Regions from separate parts of the Bacillus sp. KNSH39 genome, predicted to be linked through region 1. Evidence: riboswitches for the same ligand, from Rfam matches in the RefSeq annotation. Region 1 holds a riboswitch; each other region holds the start of a gene.
What was found. Region 1 has a riboswitch for S-adenosylmethionine ahead of metK (methionine adenosyltransferase). Riboswitches for the same ligand answer to the same signal wherever they lie in the genome.

Region 1 (6,219 bases):
AGCTACTGAAACATTCGGAAATGTCGTACTTGAATCACTCGCATGCGGTACACCTGTTATTGGTGCAAATAGTGGCGGGGTTAAAAATATTATTACAGATGGAAAAACGGGAGTTCTTTGTCCGCCTAAAAATGAAGATGCATTTCTATCATCCATTTATTTTTTATTACAAAATGAAGAAAAACTTGAGCAGATGGGAATAGAATCTTCCTCTTTTGCGAAATCAAAGAGCTGGGATGAGGTCTTTCGTGGCTTGCTTAACCAATATGAAGAAGTCCTTCAGCATAACGCATCAGAGTTGCTTGCTTAAATAGAAAAACTCCCTTCAAAAAACGAAGGGAGTTTATTACATGGTCATAAATTTTAGTTTAATAAATGATACATAAGGTTAAGCATTGTTTTATTTCTATATTAATTATATCAAAAATAAACATAACTAAACAGACTTGTAATAAAAACCCATAAAAATTAATATATGGTTATACAGTGTTTTAACTGTATAATGATTTTAAGAATTCCCCTTAAAATCAACTCACTCACATACCTTTATACAGCAATTGTTCCCCAATTCTGTATATCAAAAAAACCTTTCATTCATTTGAAAGGTCTTTTTGAGCCTGCACATATTCTTCTTTCGTATTTACATTTATAAACCAATCCGCATTCGCTTGTACATCTTCTCCAGAAACATACTTCACATTACATTGTGATAAAAGCTGCCCCATACTTCTTTTTTCTTCCTGAAGTAAAGCATAAATCTTTTCTTTCACGCGGTTATGATACGCCGCAAGTAGCGGTTGTTTTCTTCCATTAATAATAGGTACAACCGCATCATATTCATTGTTCGTTTGCTCTAGTAAAATGGTAAACCATTCATGCGACACGTTTGGTGCATCGCAAGGCATAATAGCGTACCAATCTGCTTCTATGTATTCCATTCCTGATACAATGCCGGCCAGCGGTCCATTCCCTTTATAGTGCGGAATGTCTTCTATAACAGGTACTTGTACGAATTGCTCTACTCGCTCTTTTATATCAGTATGGCTAATTACTACAATGTCTTGCAAAGTATTTCCCATCACTTTCACAATATGCTCAACAAAAGTAGTTCCCTTCCAAATTGCTAACGCTTTCGGCTCACCGAATCTACTCGACATACCACCTGCTAATACAATTCCAGCATACTTACTCATTGGCGATGCAGCTCAAATGTAATATGACCTAATTCCGGTAAAATTAATTTATTCATCGCAAGGCGAACCGCTCCGCTAGACCCTGGCATCGAGAAGACTACTTTGCGCCCAATTGTACCACCAATCGCTCTACTTAACATTGCGCTGCTTCCGATATCTTCTAAATAACTAATCATACGGAACAGCTCACCAAATCCAACAATTTCTTTATCTAATAACGCTGATACTGCTTCAATTGTGACATCGCGTTTCGTAATACCAGTACCGCCATTTGTTAATACAACATCTACATCTTCCTTATGATAACCAGCTAACACTGCTTGCTGAATACTTTCTTTATCATCTTTTACAATTTCATAAGAAGTTACTTTATGTCCCGCTTCTTTTAACAATTCATGTAATAGTTGTCCGCTCTTATCTGTTTCTTCCGTACGTGTATCGGAAATCGTCACGATCTTGCAACGCACTTCTTTTGGAGCTTGTTTTTTATGTTCAGTTACACTCATTTTTTATCTTTCCTTTCTTAAAGACTTTTCTTCATTTTATCATACATACCTTTACACAATTATGTATGAAGCCAATCATGCGCCATGATACAATATAAGTATACTAACCCACAAAAAGGAAAGTGCCCTTTCTTATACTCCTAGACTACACATCTTTAGCTACTCTTTATATTTTCTACATAATAGAATTCAATTTTAAAACTTGTACTAAAAAATAAATTGGAGGTCTACATAGTATGGAACTTTATAAAAAATTAACAACAACATTTATCCTCTTATTCATCGCTTCAATCACTGTCGGCTTTTCCTTAAAAGGCGCAATTCCATACGCTACATTAGTAAGCATTATATTCGCGACACTATTTTTACTAAGTAGTGCATTTTGCGCAGGTAAAGCACGTCAAATGAAAGGTTGATTACATATGTTCCAGAAGAAATCAATCCTTTGTAAATCATGTGAAAAGGAAATACAAAAGGAGGACTTACATTGTTTGAATCAAACCGTATCCAGTTACGAAAGTTTTCCGAAGATGATATTCTAACATATTATAAATGGCATAATGATATAGACGTTATGAGTTCAACTACTCTCACTCTTGATAAACCTTCCCTTCAAGACACAGAAAAACTTTGCCAGCAATTTATTCATTCTTCGGACTCTAAGAGCTATATCATTGAAGAAAAATCTACGCATCTTTCAATTGGTATTACTTCTTTAATTCATATTGATTCGTATAATCGAAACGCTGAATGTATTATTGATATTGGTAACAAGGATTACTGGGGGCAAGGTTATGGGAAGGAAGCTTTCACCTTATTATTGGATTATGCATTTTTAGAATTAAATTTACATCGCCTTTCTTTACGAGTATTTTCTTTTAACGATAGAGCAATTAAATTATATAAATCACTCGGTTTTCAACATGAAGGAACTTGTAAAGAAGCTATATTCCGCAATGGCAATTGGCATGACATTGAACTCTTCGCTTTATTCCAACGTAATTATAAATAAAAAAAGCTTTGCGCTCACCGCGCAAAGCTTTTTTTCATATATTATAGACCAGCTTGCTCTTTTAAAGCTGCTGCTTTGTCTGTACGTTCCCATGATAGATCTACATCAGTACGTCCAAAGTGGCCGTAAGCTGCTGTTTGTTTGTAAATTGGGCGACGTAAGTCTAGCATTTTAATAATACCAGCTGGGCGAAGATCGAAGTTGTTACGAACTAGCTCTACTAGTACGTCTTCAGATACTTTACCAGTGCCGAATGTATCAACTGAAATTGATACTGGTTGTGCTACACCGATTGCGTATGCAAGTTGTACTTCTGCTTTTTCAGCAAGACCAGCTGCTACGATGTTTTTCGCAACATAACGAGCTGCATATGCTGCAGAACGGTCAACTTTCGTTGCATCTTTACCAGAGAATGCACCGCCACCGTGGCGAGCGTATCCACCGTAAGTATCAACGATGATTTTACGTCCTGTTAAACCAGCATCACCTTGTGGTCCACCAATTACGAAGCGGCCAGTTGGGTTAATGAAGAATTTCGTTTCTCCATCCATTAATTCTGCTGGTACTACAGCTTTAATTACGTGCTCTTTTAAGTCGCGATCGATTTCTTCCCATGTAACATCTGGGTGATGTTGTGTAGAAATTACGATAGTATCAACACGTACTGGTTTACCATTTTCATCATACTCAACTGTAACTTGCGTTTTTCCATCCGGACGTAAGTATGATAATGTATCATCTTTACGTACTTCAGTTAAACGGCGAGCTAATTTGTGAGCAAGCGAGATTGGAAGTGGCATTAACTCTTGTGTTTCATTACATGCGAAACCAAACATTAAACCTTGGTCTCCTGCACCAATTGCCTCAATCTCAGCGTCAGTCATTTGACCTTCGCGTGCTTCTAGCGCTTGGTCAACACCCATAGCGATGTCAGCAGATTGCTCATCGATAGATGTTAAAACTGCACAAGTTTCTGCATCGAATCCGTATTTTGCGCGTGTGTAACCAATGCCTTGAATTGTTTCACGAACGATTTTTGGAATATCTACGTAAGTAGAAGTCGTAATTTCCCCCGCTACCAATACTAAACCAGTTGTTACAGTTGTTTCACAAGCTACACGTGCATTTGCGTCTTTTGATAAGATCGCATCTAAAATTGAATCAGAAATTTGGTCACAAATTTTATCTGGATGTCCTTCAGTTACAGACTCAGATGTGAACAGATGACGTTTTTTTGTCATGTGGTAAACCTCCCTACAGTAATTGTATATATTGTACGGAACTCATCCTTAATTTGCCACAAACTGCGACATACATTTATTCTCCCACACAAGCATACAGAAAAACCTTTCCTACTTTACATAGAGGAAAGGTTTAATTTGCTACTTGCATACTGCTTTTTGCCCTTCGCTCTTATCGTTCGAGACCTGTAGCCTCGCACAGGTTTTAGCACCTATTCACCTGTATTTACCACTACAAGTGAGGTTGCTGGGCTTCATCGGGCCTGTCCCTCCGCCAGCTCGGGATAAGAGAGTATCCGTCCCAACCTATACTAAAGAAATGATATTCATTTGTCAATTAATATTCACATTTTCCTGAAAGTTTTTCTCAATACGCCTGAAATGAAATATTAATAGGGAAATAATGCATTCACACAAACAAAAAGAAATAAATAGTATACATTATTTATATAATTGTGTTATACTCTTGTTGGGGATTACGAGAAATATTTCATTAAATGAAAAGGATGGTATATAAATATGAGTACTGTGAATGTCCAAATTGGTTTACACGAATTATTGAACGGAAGCAATGCACAGATTCAACTAAGTGTTCCGCAATTAGTGGAAAAAGTATTAATGCGAAATGAAGGGAAATTAACTTCGACTGGTGCCGTTTCTGCTTCAACTGGAAAATATACAGGACGTTCTCCTAAAGATAAATTTATTGTGAAAGAAGCATCGGTTGCTGACAAAATTGCTTGGGGAGCTGTGAACCAACCGATTTCTGAAGAACATTTTAATAAATTATATACTAAAGTTTTAGAATACTTAAAAGAAAAAGAAGAGTTATTCGTCTTCAAAGGATTTGCAGGCGCTGACCGCAATTACCGCCTACCAATTCAAGTTATTAACGAATATGCATGGCACAATTTATTTGTACATCAATTATTCATTCGTCCAACTGAAGAAGAATTAACAACTCATGAATCAGAGTTCACAATTGTTTCTGCACCGAATTTCAAAGCTGATCCAGCTGTTGACGGTACAAACTCTGAAGCATTCATTATGGTTTCATTCGAAAAACGTATCGTACTAATTGGTGGTACAGAATACGCTGGAGAAATGAAAAAATCAATCTTCTCTATTATGAACTTCTTATTACCTGAACAAGATATTCTTTCTATGCATTGCTCTGCAAACGTAGGTGAAGAAGGCGACGTAGCACTATTCTTCGGTTTATCTGGAACAGGTAAAACAACATTATCTGCTGATCCAAACCGTAAACTAATCGGTGATGATGAGCACGGTTGGTCTGATAACGGTGTATTCAATATTGAAGGCGGTTGCTACGCGAAATGTGTAAACCTTTCTCACGAGAAAGAACCACAAATTTTCGATGCAATCACATTTGGATCTGTTTTAGAAAACGTTATCATTAATGACCAAACACGTATCGCCGACTACAACGATACTACTTTAACAGAAAATACTCGTGCTGCATACCCTATGCATGCGATCGACAATATCGTACTGCCAAGTGTTGCTGGACACCCAAATACAATTATTTTCTTAACTGCTGATGCATCTGGCGTATTGCCTCCAATCAGTAAGTTATCAAAAGAGCAAGCTATGTATCATTTCTTAAGTGGTTACACTAGTAAACTAGCAGGAACAGAGCGCGGCGTTACATCTCCGCAAGCAACATTCTCAACTTGCTTCGGTTCACCATTCTTACCACTTGATGCATCTCGCTATGCTGAAATGCTTGGTGAAAAAATCGAGAAACACGATGCGAAAGTATTCTTAGTAAACACTGGCTGGACTGGTGGCGAATACGGCGTTGGTAAACGTATGAACTTAGGTTACACTCGTGCAATGATTCAAGCAGCATTAAACGGTGAACTTGCGAAAACTGAAACAGCTAAACATGACATCTTCGGTCTTGAAGTTCCACTTCACGTACCAGGTGTACCTGACGAAGTGTTAATGCCTGAACAAACTTGGGCTGATAAAGCTGCTTACAAAGCAAAAGCAATCGAACTTGCAAATGAATTCAAAGCTAACTTCAAAAAGTTCGACAGCGTATCTGAAGACATTATTAACTTAGGCGGTCCAATCGCTTAAATTAAAACTTTTTGTTGGAATAACCCTTTACTCATATGAATAAGTGTCGTGTAACCGTAAAGTTTCGCGTACTCACCGACAAAACCCAATGCGGCTTAACGGTTACACACACTTACATAAAAAAGAAGCTTACGTGAAAACGTAAGCTTCTTTCTATATCT
Region 2 (6,219 bases), 900 kb from region 1:
TACTTTCCAGCGCGGATTTAATGCTGCTGTGGAATCTTGAAAAATGAACTGTACTTTCTGTAAGAAATCACGTTTATGAGCTGCCTTCAACTTGTGAACGACTTGACCGTTATAATCAATTTCACCAGACGTTGGGCTCTCGATCCCAGCTATGAGCTTACCAAGTGTTGTTTTTCCTGAACCACTTTCACCAATAATGCCAAGTGTTGTTCCTTTCGGAATAGAAAGTGATATGTCTTTTAACGCTGTGATTTCTTTACTTTTACTTCCATACGTTTTCTTTACTTGCTTTATAGTAATTAAATCTGTCGTCATGAGGCATTCACCTTCTCTTTTGATTTCGCTTTATTATGCTCTAGAACATGTTGCCAACAATGTGAACTATGCTCCTTAGAATATGTGGTTCTCTCTGGAAAACGATGAATACATTCTTTTATCGCTACTGGACAACGATTTACAAAAGGACAACCAAAGCTATTTAATGTTTCAATGGAAGGTGTCGTTCCTTCTATAGCACGTAATACCTTTTCAGAATCATCCATATTCGGAATTGCTTGTAGTAAGCTTTTTGTGTATGGATGTTTAGGGGAACCTATCACTTCCTCTATCGTTCCTTTTTCAACGACACGTCCCCCATACATAACAACTACTCGATCAGCTACTTCACGTACAAGTGCCAAATCATGTGTAATTAATAAAATACTCGTATTTTGTTTTTCTTTTCTTTCTTTTAATAGCCCCATAATTTGTTTCTGAATCGTTACATCTAACGCTGTTGTCGGCTCGTCTGCAATTACAAGCTTTGGGTGACAAGCAAACGCAATTGCTAAACAAATACGCTGCCTCATACCTCCGCTTAATTGATGTGGGTACTGTTCAAAGCGTTTCTCTGCTTCATGTATCCCTAAACCTGTTAACAAGTTAATCGCAATTTCCTTCGCTTCTCTTTTCGATTTTTTCCCATGTTGCAAAACTACTTCTGTAATTTGTTTGCCTACCTTCATCGTTGGGTTTAAAGATGAAAGCGGATCTTGAAATATAAAGGAAATATCTTTTCCGCGAATTTGATTCCATTCTGACTCTTGTAAATTCGTTAATTCCTTTGCTTGGAAAGCTATATTCCCATCATCGATATGAATTGATTCATGATTCAAGCCGATAATGGATTGTGCTGTGACACTTTTTCCCGAACCACTTTCTCCTACAAGTGCAACTATTTCACCTTCGTTAATAGAAAAGGAAACATGTTTCACAATCGCTTGCTTACTATTCTCTTTTTCAACGGCTAACGTTACGTTTTCTAAAGATAAGATTTGTGCCATGTTTTTTCTCCTTTCGATTTCGTTTGACGATTTTTGGATCAATCGCATCTTGCAAACCATCACCAATTGCATTAAATGCGAACATAATGAGAGCAATCATGATTGCTGGGAAGAATAGCTGCCACCATTCCCCACTCAATAATGTCCCAAGTGCATCATTCGTCATCGTCCCCCAGCTTGCTGCCGGTGATTGCACTCCTAGTCCGATAAAGCTTAAAAATGATTCTGAAAAAATAGCTGCTGGAATTGTAAATGATAAATTCACGATAATAATCCCTGTTAAATTCGGAATTAAATGCCCATATATAATTTTCATATGTGATGTACCTAATCGCTCTGCTGCAATAACAAACTCTCGTTGTTTTAAAGACAATACTTGTGCTCGAATGAGACGAGCCATTCCAATCCATCCCGTTAATGCAAGAGCGATAATAATGGTGAAAAGACCTGGTTTCATAACAATTAATAGTAAAATAACAATTAATAAATATGGGATGCCGTATAATACTTCAATTCCTCTTATAATCCACTCATCAATTAGCGTTCCAAGGCGATTACGTCCTCTCACATATCCACTAAATCCACCAATCAGTACACCAAGACCTATATCGAGGGCAGCTGCTACTAATCCAACTGTTAGTGAAATCTTCCCACCAGCCCAAGTACGTGCCCATATATCTCTTCCCAAATCATCTGTTCCGAACCAATGCTCACTACTAGGTGGTAAGTTTGTTGCCTCTTTTACTTGTTCACTCGCAGTAAATGGCGTTAAACTTTCACCAACAAGTGAGAAAACAATAATGAGTAATAACGTCACTAATCCTAAAACTGCGATTGGATTCGATACAAACTTACGAAACACTTCTTTCTTTCGGCTAATCTTTTGCTGATCTTTATTTATCGTTAATTCTTTCTTCTCTTCATTTGTTAATAACTGGTCATTAATTTCATAAGCTCCCATCTAAACATCCCCCTCCTTACGTAATAGAACGAATACGTGGATCAACAATACGATGAATAATATCTGTAATAAAAATACATACAATTAAAAGTGCACTATAAAAAATGGTTGTTCCCATAATCACTGGATAATCTCGATTAAAAATACTATCTACAAAATATTTTCCGAGACCAGGAATTGAAAAAATCTTTTCAATAACGAAAGTACCTGTTAAAAGTCCCGCCATTAATGGTCCAACAAATGTAAGTACCGGAACAATTGCATTTCGAAGAGCATGTCTTATAATAATCTTCTTAATCGGTATACCTTTCGCTCTCGCTAACTTAATATAATCACTCTGCAGTACTTCGATCATATTAGAGCGAACAAATCTTGTAATCACTGCGATTGGTCCTAACGCTAATGCAAAGGATGGCAATACCGTATGTTCAAATGTACCCCAAGAAGCTACTGGTAAGAGCTCGAATTGAATAGCGAATACTTGTATAAATAGTGGTGCTAAAATAAAGCTCGGAATAGAAATACCGAGGATGGCAAGTAAACTTACACCGTAATCAATTACCTTCCCATGATAGAGAGCAGCAAATGTACCTGCAGCAATTCCGACTAGCAATGAAATAATAAGTGCTTGTAAACCAATAATTGCTGATGGACCAAAACCAGTTGTTATAATTTCTGATACACCTTGCCCGGTTGATTGAACAGATTCACCAAAATCAAAATGAACTACGCCGTCTAAATAAGCAACATATTGATTCCATAACGGTTCATCAAGGTGATACTTCGCTCTCATGTTTTGGATCACTTCTTCAGGAAAGATTTTTGCATCTGATGAAAATGGATCCCCCGGAATAATATGCATAATTAGAAATGTCACCGTCGTAATAACCCATAGCGTGAACACCATAACTGATAATTTTTTAATTACATACACCCTAATAACCCCCTAAACACATATATTTACTTAGTTTTATAAACGTACTTTTTCCATTACTCCCTTTTCTCTTTTTAGAATACAAAAAGCCTTGATCTTAAAAAATAAGATCAAGGCTTAATAAACAAAGGCCCATCACTTATCTTTCAAGACTTGCTTGCTGGAATTAGCACGGTGTTCCTATTACAGAACCCGCTGCTGAGGTGTCATAGGGCCAGTCCCTCTACCTCTCTGGATAAGTAAATTGCTATATTATTATTTGGTTCAAATTGTATATTTCGAATTATAATTCTGAAAAAATGAAAAGTCAATCAAATTGGATATATTTAGAAAAATCAGTTTTTAATACTTTTATTTATCTATATCGTATTTCGCTTATAATAAAAAAAGATATGAAAGGAGTTATAAGATGGACCCCTTACTTCTAGCTACTATAGGATTACCCTTAACAATCGTTATACTTGTCATCATCGGCTTCTACAAACTCTTCATCAAAAAGAAAAGTATCACTTCTTTTTATACCCCTTTCGATAATATTACCGGGCAAACTATTTCCGAATTTCACGAAGAACAGAAGATATTAGTATCCGAGGATGAAGATGGAGATGGCAAGAAGAAAAAATAACCTTGCATAGGCAAGGTTATTTTTTCGTTTCTGCTTGAAAACGTTTATAGTATGTCGATGCTGTTGCAAAATTAATTTCTATATCACGAATCAACGATGAATCTTCTTCTTTAGCTAACTTCTGTAATTTTTTCATTGCTTGTTCTGATTCATTCAAGAAACCAACATATACCTCATGTTCTTGCTCTTTCGATTTTGGAACACGAATTTCTTTACGTATATGATCAATATCTTCTAACATGCTAGTTGTTACCTTTTGCACATCTTCTTTATATGTAGCAGTCGTTATTTCCTTACCGCCCTTTTCTTTTGCCACTTCAAATAACTGCAGTGCGTTATTAATTTCTTTATTCATTTTCAAATCGTATTTTTCATGTACTGCAAGGTATTCTTTCATTTCTTCTGTTTGTTCTGTAGATTGCTCTACCTTTTCTTTCGGTTCTTTCGTATCCTTATTTCCATTACATCCTGCTAGAAGGATCATACTTCCCATTACAGCAATACCCAAAACCTTCTTCATCTCTTCTTCTCCTTTTATCTACAGCTACTACTCATTATAGTTTCTTTTATCTCCACTTGTTATTATACCGAGAACATCCTACTTTTTACACTTAAGACGACATCGTAACATGTATACCAACATGTTTGTCACAGTATCGTCACTTTATACAAATAACTTTTGCACTGCTTTACTACTCACCTTACAAAACTGTAAGCACACATAAAGAACAAACCATGCTAGACTTACATATGCATAACGCAAACATATGTAAGGTTTTAAGGAGAATCATCTATGTACAACACAATACCTTTTATGGGAGAAGATATTCGTGTCCTTATTCGCGAAAAATCACTTCATATCGAAAATACAGAGAGCCTTCGCCGCGTATTAAAGAAGAAGCATGCTCCATTTAAGTTAGCTCAATATTTAAAACAACAACATACAAATCAATTTCATACCGTGCTCAATATATCGGATAAATCATTAACAATCGAAATCATCGGTCATGTCTACATTGGAAACTTTGCAGATACCTTAAAGGAAATCCCACGTATACCGAAGATTGCTCCTATTATCGTTAAAAAAGCGTATAAAATTACTGACCATACCGATATTATCGACTGTGGGGAAAAAGAAGTCGATAGTAATCGCTGGGTGTGGGATAAACTTGCTGTTTTATATGATACGATCATGAATAATATGTATGAGGTATTTCAAAGAAATGAAAAAAAGAACTGATTCAAACATTCCCTTTGAATCAGTTCTTTTTTGTTAAGCCTCTAAATTTTGTTTTTGCTGCAGTTCAAACTGCTTCTCACTTCTTCTGGCCATAAATAGATAACATAACACTGCTCCTACTTCACAAAGCGCAATAACAACCCCCATCGGTAATGCTGTATTACTTCCACCGATACCTACTAGCGGCGCAACAAGAGCTCCTGAAATGAACTGTAATAAGCCTAATAAAGCTGATGCTGTTCCTGCAGCTTGTTTCTGATTTCTCATCGCTAATGAAAACCCAGTTGTTGATACAACCCCGACACTTGATACGACAAGGAATAACGAACATAAAACACCGATTAAACCTATTCCTAGTACGATTGTCAGTAGTAAAGATAGGCCACCAACAGCTGCGATAATAATACCAGCAACAAATAATGTCTTCTCATTCACTTTCCCCGCTAAACGACCCGTTACCTGACTAGCAATAATAATACCGATGCCGTTAATCGCAAAGAATAAACTAAATTGCTGTGGTGATGCTCCGTATATGTTCTGCAACACAAATGGTGAGCCCGAAATGTATGCAAACATTGCCGCTGTTACTAATCCTTGTGACAATGCATATCCCATAAACAGACGGTCCTTTAACAATTTTCCGTACGTCGCCAAAGTCCCTGACAAACCACCCGTTTCTCTTTCTTCAGGAGGTAATGTTTCACGCAATACAAAAGTAGCTGAGATTAACATGAATACACTTATTGCTCCAAGAACGATGAAAACACCGCGCCACGTTGTAAACTGTAATAATTGCCCCCCAATAATCGGTGCCAAAATAGGCGCTGCTCCGTTTACTAACATAAGCAGTGAGAAAAACTTCGTCATTTCAGAACCTGAATACATATCACGTACCATCGCACGTGATATAACAATCCCGGCTGATCCTGAAGCTCCTTGTAGGAAGCGCAATAACACTAATGTCCAAATAGATGGCGCAACAGCACAAAGTAAAGAAGAAGCAACATAAATAATAAGAGCAATAATAAGAGGTTTGCGTCTTCCGTAAATATCACTAATTGAGCCAACAAATAATTGTCCTACTGACAGCCCAAGCAAACAAGCTGTTAATGTAAGCTGCGCGAGGGATGCACCTGT
Region 3 (6,219 bases), 620 kb from region 1:
CTTTCTTCGCTATAATTCGTCTGGCAAAGCATCATATTATAATTATTCTTTGCTGTCTCTTTTGATATCCCCTCGATAATAGCGCTATAATATTGATCATTTACGTGTGGCAATAAAACGCCAATTACATTCGTTTTTCCTTTCACTAAATGAATTGCATTCACGTTTTGCGTGTAATTTAATTCTTCTATAATCGCTAAAATTTCTTTTCGTTTCTGTTCATTTACGTACGGATGATTATTTAGTACACGTGAAACAGTTGAAACAGATACTCCAGCAAGTTCAGCAATCTTTCTTATATTTGTCATCTCATTTTCCCCTTCTCACAAAAATTCTTCCTTGACCTGGTAAGCTTTCCACAATATATCCTTTCCTAGCAAATACATTTAGAAAGGATATACAACTATGCTTCGATTCAAATTAGAATATATATTTTTCATTGGCGGTTTACTCATTCTTGCCATCGGTATTAATATGATGACGACAATTACTTCCTTTGGACTTAGCCCTTATGATTCCTTCTTTATTGCACTATATCAAAATTTTGGGATAAGTATTGGTTTTTGGATTTTCATGATTAACTTTGCCTTTACACTTATCGTACTCTTTTGGAATGGAAAACAAATTACAATCGGTACAATTGTAACGATGGTTCTTATTTCTCTTTTTGTTGATTGGATTGGTTCCATTACAACTATTATGGACGCTATCCGCTCTCTTCCAAAATATATAACACTTATTTGCGGAAATCTATTCGTTGGAGCTGGAATTGGTCTTTACGTCTCTACAAACCTTTGTGCAGCGCCTCAAGAAGCTTTCGTTTTAACGGTTGCCGAGAAGAAAAAATGGACGTTTAGAAGAACAGAGATTTCATTAGCCTTTTTATTTTTAACGTTAAGCTTTTTATTAGATGGACCTATCTATTTTGGAACAATCATCTTATCCTTTACAACAGGCTGGATTATCCAAGCATTTATTCAAGTTGGTACGCAGATTTTAAATAGAAAAGAGCCTATTAAGCAAGCTGCTTAATAGGCTCTTTCTGTTTTATGGTAAGAGATACTACTTAGCATCCCCTTCAATTCGATAGTTCGCTTTCAAACAATCTATTTCTTCATACCCTTGCAACGTATGTAGAATATAATCATAATCAGCAAGAGACGCACGATGCGTTACAATTACAATTTCAGCCTTTCCTTTCTCTTCAAGCGGCATTTGAATAATTTTCTCAAAGCTAACTCCGCGCTCAGAGAACAATGAAGTAATTTTTGCAAATACACCAATTTCGTCTTTTACATGCAGTCTTAAAAACTTTTTCACGACAATTTCGTCTGGCTCTTTTAATACTTTTTGATATTGTGGGACTACAGCACTATTTCCTGTTACCCCTAATCTAATATTTTGCATTACAGCAACTAAATCCGAAACAACAGCTGTCGCTGTCGGTAAACTTCCTGCGCCTGGTCCATAAAACATCGTTTCTCCAACTGCTTCACCGTACACATACACAGCGTTATATTCATTTTGTACTGCCGCAAGAGGATGTGTATTTGGAAGTAAAGTTGGTTCAACTGTAACCTCCAATTTTTCACCATCTCGTTTTGCAAGACCGATTAATTTAATTGTATAACCTAAGCTCTTACTGTATTCAATATCTTCCTCTGTGATAGAGGTAATCCCTTTTACTTTCACATCTCCAAGCTCTACATTTGTAGAGAAACCGAGGGTAGCTAAAATCGTCATTTTTCTTGCTGCATCTAAACCTTCTACATCTGATGTTGGATCTGCTTCTGCAAATCCAAGTTGTTGGGCTTCTTTTAACACGTCGTTATATGCTCTCCCTTCGTCTGACATTTTCGTCAAAATAAAATTTGTTGTTCCATTTACAATTCCCATTACTTTCGTAATAAGATCTGAAGAAAGTCCTTCTACGATACTGCGTAAAATTGGAATTCCCCCTGCCACACTCGCCTCATAGAATAAATCAGCCTTATTATCTTTTGCTGTCGCTAATAATTCAGCTCCATGTAATGCCATTAAGTCTTTATTTGCAGTTACAACATGCTTTCCGCTTTTTAAAGCTTGTAAAATATATGATTTTGCATCATCAATGCCACCCATCACTTCAATGACAACATCAATATTTGGATTATCTAAAATTTCATTTGCATCTTGTGTTAATAGAGTAGAAGGTACCTCTACCTCTCTCTCTTTCTCAATGTTTTGCACTAATACTTTCGTTACCTTCACTGGACAACCTACTTGGTGTATGAGTCGTTCTTGATGATCCGTAATAATACGAACCACACCACTGCCAACTGTCCCAAGACCTAATAACCCAACTTGAATTTCTTTCATAGTACTGTCCACCCCTCAAAAATTGTGTTTAGATGAAATTATATGAGTAAAAAATCTGAAAAACAATGTATTTTGAACATTCGGAAAAATAAAGGTTAATCTTTACAAGGAAAACGTTGCCACGTGTTACACAATCTTTCTTTACAATATATAAGGGGTTTCTTGATACACGTAATAATTCAACCAATTAGAAAACAATAAATTACCATGACTCCTCCACCTAACAAGCGGCTTTTCATCTGGATTATTATGTTTAAAATAGTTTTTTGGCACATCAATATTTAATCCCTTGTCACGATCTCGTTCGTATTCTTGTTTTAACGTCTCACAACTATATTCGCTATGTCCAAGAGCAAACACTTGCCTTCCTTCTGGCCCAATAACAAGGTGAACACCTGCTTCTTCAGAGTTTGCTAACAATGTTAATTCTTTCACTCCTCTAATATCATTCTCTCGTACTTCTGTATGACGAGAATGCGGAGCAAAAAACAATTCATCAAATCCTTGTAATAATTTCACATGTTGCTCGCAAACTTCATGTTCAAATACACCAAACATTTTTTCCTTAAGGGGATACTTTGGAACACCATAATGATAGTACAAGCCAGCCTGTGCCCCCCAGCAAATATGGAGCGTAGATGTTACATTCGTTTTTGAATACTCCATAATATGTTTAAGCTCTTCCCAATAATCTACCTCTTCAAAAGCAAGGGTCTCCACTGGCGCTCCTGTAATAATGAGCCCATCAAACTTTTCATTTTCAATATCACGAAACGTTTTATAAAAGCTTGTTAAATGTTCTTGCGTTACATTACGCGATAGATGTGATTCCATATGAAGCAAATGAACATCTAATTGTAACGGTGTGTTTCCAATTAAGCGAAGTAATTGCGCCTCTGTGTCTTGCTTCGTCGGCATTAAATTTAATATAGCAATTTTTAAAGCACGTATATCTTGTGTTTCTGCCCGCTCCTTCGTCATTACAAAAATATTTTCTTTTTGCAACACTTTGCGAGCCGGTAAATCTTTATCAATTATGATCGGCATGTGTTTTGCCTCCAACTAGAGCTGCTTCCAAATCTGCAATAATATCAGAAACATCTTCTATACCAACCGATAAACGAATTAAATCAGATGTAACACCCGCTAAACGCTGATCTTCAGCATTTAATTGTCTATGCGTCGTACTAGCAGGATGTATAACGCAAGTTCGTGCATCAGCTACGTGCGTTACAAGAGTTGCTAGTTTTACATTTGCGATAAATTCTTTTGCTGCTTCTAATCCGCCTTTAATACCGAAAGTTAAAACACCACTAGCACCTTTTTTCAAGTACTGTTGTGCTAATGAGTAATTTTCATTACTATCTAAGCCTGGATAATTCACCCATTCAATACGTTCATGATTAGCAAGCCACTTAGCAACTGCAAGAGCATTTTCACTATGACGTTCCATTCGTAAATGCAATGTTTCTAAGCCAATATTGCTAATATATGCATTGAATGGGCTCATACAATTTCCATAATCTCTTAATAGCTGAACACGTGCTTTCACAATATACGCTGCTGCACCAAAGTTTTGAACGTAACTTACACCGTGATAACTTGGATCTGGTTCAACAAGCTCAGGATACTTTCCATTTGTCCAATCAAAGTTTCCACCGTCAATTACAATACCGCCTAAAGAGCTCGCATGCCCATCGATATACTTCGTCGTAGAATGAACAATAATATTTGCCCCATGTTCAAATGCCTGGCATAAATAAGGAGTTGCTAATGTATTATCAACGATAAAAGGTACCTCTAATTCTTTAGCGGCAGCTGAAAATTCTTTAAAATTTAAAACATTCATCGCTGGATTTCCTAACGATTCTGCATAGATAAGTTTCGTCTTGTCATTAGCAAGCGCCGTGATTTCATCTGCCGTTAAATTTGGATTAAAGAACGTAACATCAATGCCAAGCTTACGTAAACTCACCCCAAATAAATTAAACGTTCCCCCGTAAACAGTTGAAGAGCAAAGTAAATGGTCTCCACTACTACAAATATTTAAAACTGCGAGCATAATAGCTGCTTGCCCAGAAGCCGTTGCAACAGCTCCTACACCGCCTTCTAAATCTGATAATTTCTGCTCAAATGCTGCTAGAGTAGGGTTTCCAATACGTGTATAAATATATCCTTCTGCCTCTAAGTTAAATAGAGCTGCTAAATCATCCGAAGTATCGTATTTATACGTTGTGCTTTGATAAAGTGGTAAAACACGTGGTTCACCATTCTTTGGCGTATAGCCACCTTGCACACAAATTGTTCCTTTTCCCCATGATTCTCCCATCTCTCATTCTCCTTTCTTTTATACAAAATAAAAAACTGCCCCTTTCCTGAAAACAAGAAAGGAGCAGTTTGAAAACACGCTCTAAAGGCTCTTTCTTATCTCTCAGGATTACTACCTGCAGGATTTGGCACAATTCCGTTATACGGCTGTTGCCAAGGTTTCATCGGGCCTGTCCCTCCACCTTTTCTTGATAAGACTATGCAATTACCGTTGATTTTATAGCAATAATTTCCTAATGTCAAACAGTTTTTCTGAATGTTCTAAAATAAATGTTAACAGTTTCATATAAAGCAACAAAAGAAATATATTCTAATCTATTTCAAAAAAGACCTTTAAAAACCTCAAATCAGTCTATAAAATTAAATAAGTAATTTAACCTATAAATTCAAATTCCCCAAAAGTTAGCCTATATGTTGAATAGGCCATCTTCTCAAAAAGATACTATATATATTCAATCCATTTTTCACTAGTATATTTCACTTTTTTCCCTACTAAGATTTACATAACGGAGGTATAACATGACAAATAAAAAAGATATGCATTACATACTTGCTCTATATGGCATTCTTCTAGGATCTATAGTAGGAGCTACAGTCTGGTTATTTTTAGTCACAATAAATATTGGAATCCACTTTATTTGGGGATACTTGCCTGAAGTTCTCTCTTTTCCCTCTTATTACACCCTTTGCGTAACAATAATTGGCGGGGTCCTTGTTGGTCTATCACAAAAACATTTCGGTACATACCCACGCCTTATGCCTGAAGTAATGGCTGAATATAAAAAAACTGGTCGAATCGAATATCGCTTTGTCCATCGGGCTACTTTAACAGCGATTATTGTTTTAATTTTCGGTGCTAGTCTTGGTCCAGAAGCCGCACTAGTTGGAATTATAGGCGGACTGTGCACATGGGTAGGGGATCGCTTTAAATTTGCCTTAAAGAGTATGAATGAGCTAACCGAGATCGGAATTGGCGCTACTTTAAGTGTCATTTTTAACGCACCATTATTCGGTTATTTAGCACCAAATGAAAATGAGGGGGAAGAAATTGCTGCTTTTTCTAAAGGAAAAAAGGCGATTGTATACTTAGCTACTACTTTCGCAGGTTTTTCTGTTTATTTACTACTGAGTAAACTTGATAATCGTGGATCCTTTATTGTTGATTTCGGGGAAGGTACACTTTCTTTCAATGAATGGATTGCATTTCTTCCACTTGCTAGTATCGGTGCTATAGTTGGTTTCTTTTATTTCAAGTTAGAATTCACATTAGAAAAGTTAATTCACCCTTTTAGAGAATACAAGCTGACACTCGGAATTATCGGTGGTATTTTATTAGGAATTGCGGGAACCTTTCTTCCGTACACATTATTTTCAGGGGAACATCAATTAAAAGAATTAGTTGTTGAATGGAGCCATTTATCTTTTTGGATACTACTTCTTTCAGGGATTTTAAAGTTGTGCATTACTGCCGTTTGTTTGAACACAGGGTGGCGAGGTGGACATATCTTCCCAATTATATTTTCTGGGTCAAGT

Region 2: another riboswitch for S-adenosylmethionine. It lies ahead of ACUL40_RS20745 (ABC transporter permease); the one in region 1 lies ahead of metK (methionine adenosyltransferase).
Region 3: another riboswitch for S-adenosylmethionine. It lies ahead of ACUL40_RS19250 (bifunctional O-acetylhomoserine aminocarboxypropyltransferase/cysteine synthase); the one in region 1 lies ahead of metK (methionine adenosyltransferase).

The regions. Positions count from the first base shown of each region.
Region 1 is NZ_JBQXYO010000001.1:3,139,318-3,145,536, forward strand. It holds gene ACUL40_RS16050 (glycosyltransferase family 4 protein) at 1-310, shown strand, start outside; gene ACUL40_RS16055 (molybdenum cofactor guanylyltransferase) at 591-1,193, opposite strand; gene ACUL40_RS16060 (MogA/MoaB family molybdenum cofactor biosynthesis protein) at 1,190-1,699, opposite strand; gene ACUL40_RS16065 (hypothetical protein) at 1,936-2,115, shown strand; gene ACUL40_RS16070 (GNAT family N-acetyltransferase) at 2,187-2,711, shown strand; gene metK (methionine adenosyltransferase) at 2,753-3,952, opposite strand; SAM riboswitch class I at 4,122-4,243, opposite strand; gene pckA (phosphoenolpyruvate carboxykinase (ATP)) at 4,472-6,058, shown strand.
Region 2 is NZ_JBQXYO010000001.1:4,040,461-4,046,679, reverse strand. It holds gene ACUL40_RS20760 (ABC transporter ATP-binding protein) at 1-315, opposite strand, end outside; gene ACUL40_RS20755 (ABC transporter ATP-binding protein) at 312-1,322, opposite strand; gene ACUL40_RS20750 (ABC transporter permease) at 1,279-2,283, opposite strand; gene ACUL40_RS20745 (ABC transporter permease) at 2,300-3,217, opposite strand; SAM riboswitch class I at 3,354-3,459, opposite strand; gene ACUL40_RS20740 (DUF3951 domain-containing protein) at 3,627-3,842, shown strand; gene ACUL40_RS20735 (hypothetical protein) at 3,859-4,362, opposite strand; gene ACUL40_RS20730 (hypothetical protein) at 4,636-5,082, shown strand; gene ACUL40_RS20725 (multidrug effflux MFS transporter) at 5,116-6,219, opposite strand, start outside.
Region 3 is NZ_JBQXYO010000001.1:3,763,748-3,769,966, forward strand. It holds gene ACUL40_RS19230 (LacI family DNA-binding transcriptional regulator) at 1-308, opposite strand, end outside; gene ACUL40_RS19235 (YczE/YyaS/YitT family protein) at 406-1,032, shown strand; gene ACUL40_RS19240 (homoserine dehydrogenase) at 1,063-2,358, opposite strand; gene metA (homoserine O-acetyltransferase MetA) at 2,500-3,405, opposite strand; gene ACUL40_RS19250 (bifunctional O-acetylhomoserine aminocarboxypropyltransferase/cysteine synthase) at 3,389-4,687, opposite strand; SAM riboswitch class I at 4,780-4,884, opposite strand; gene ACUL40_RS19255 (chloride channel protein) at 5,206-6,219, shown strand, end outside.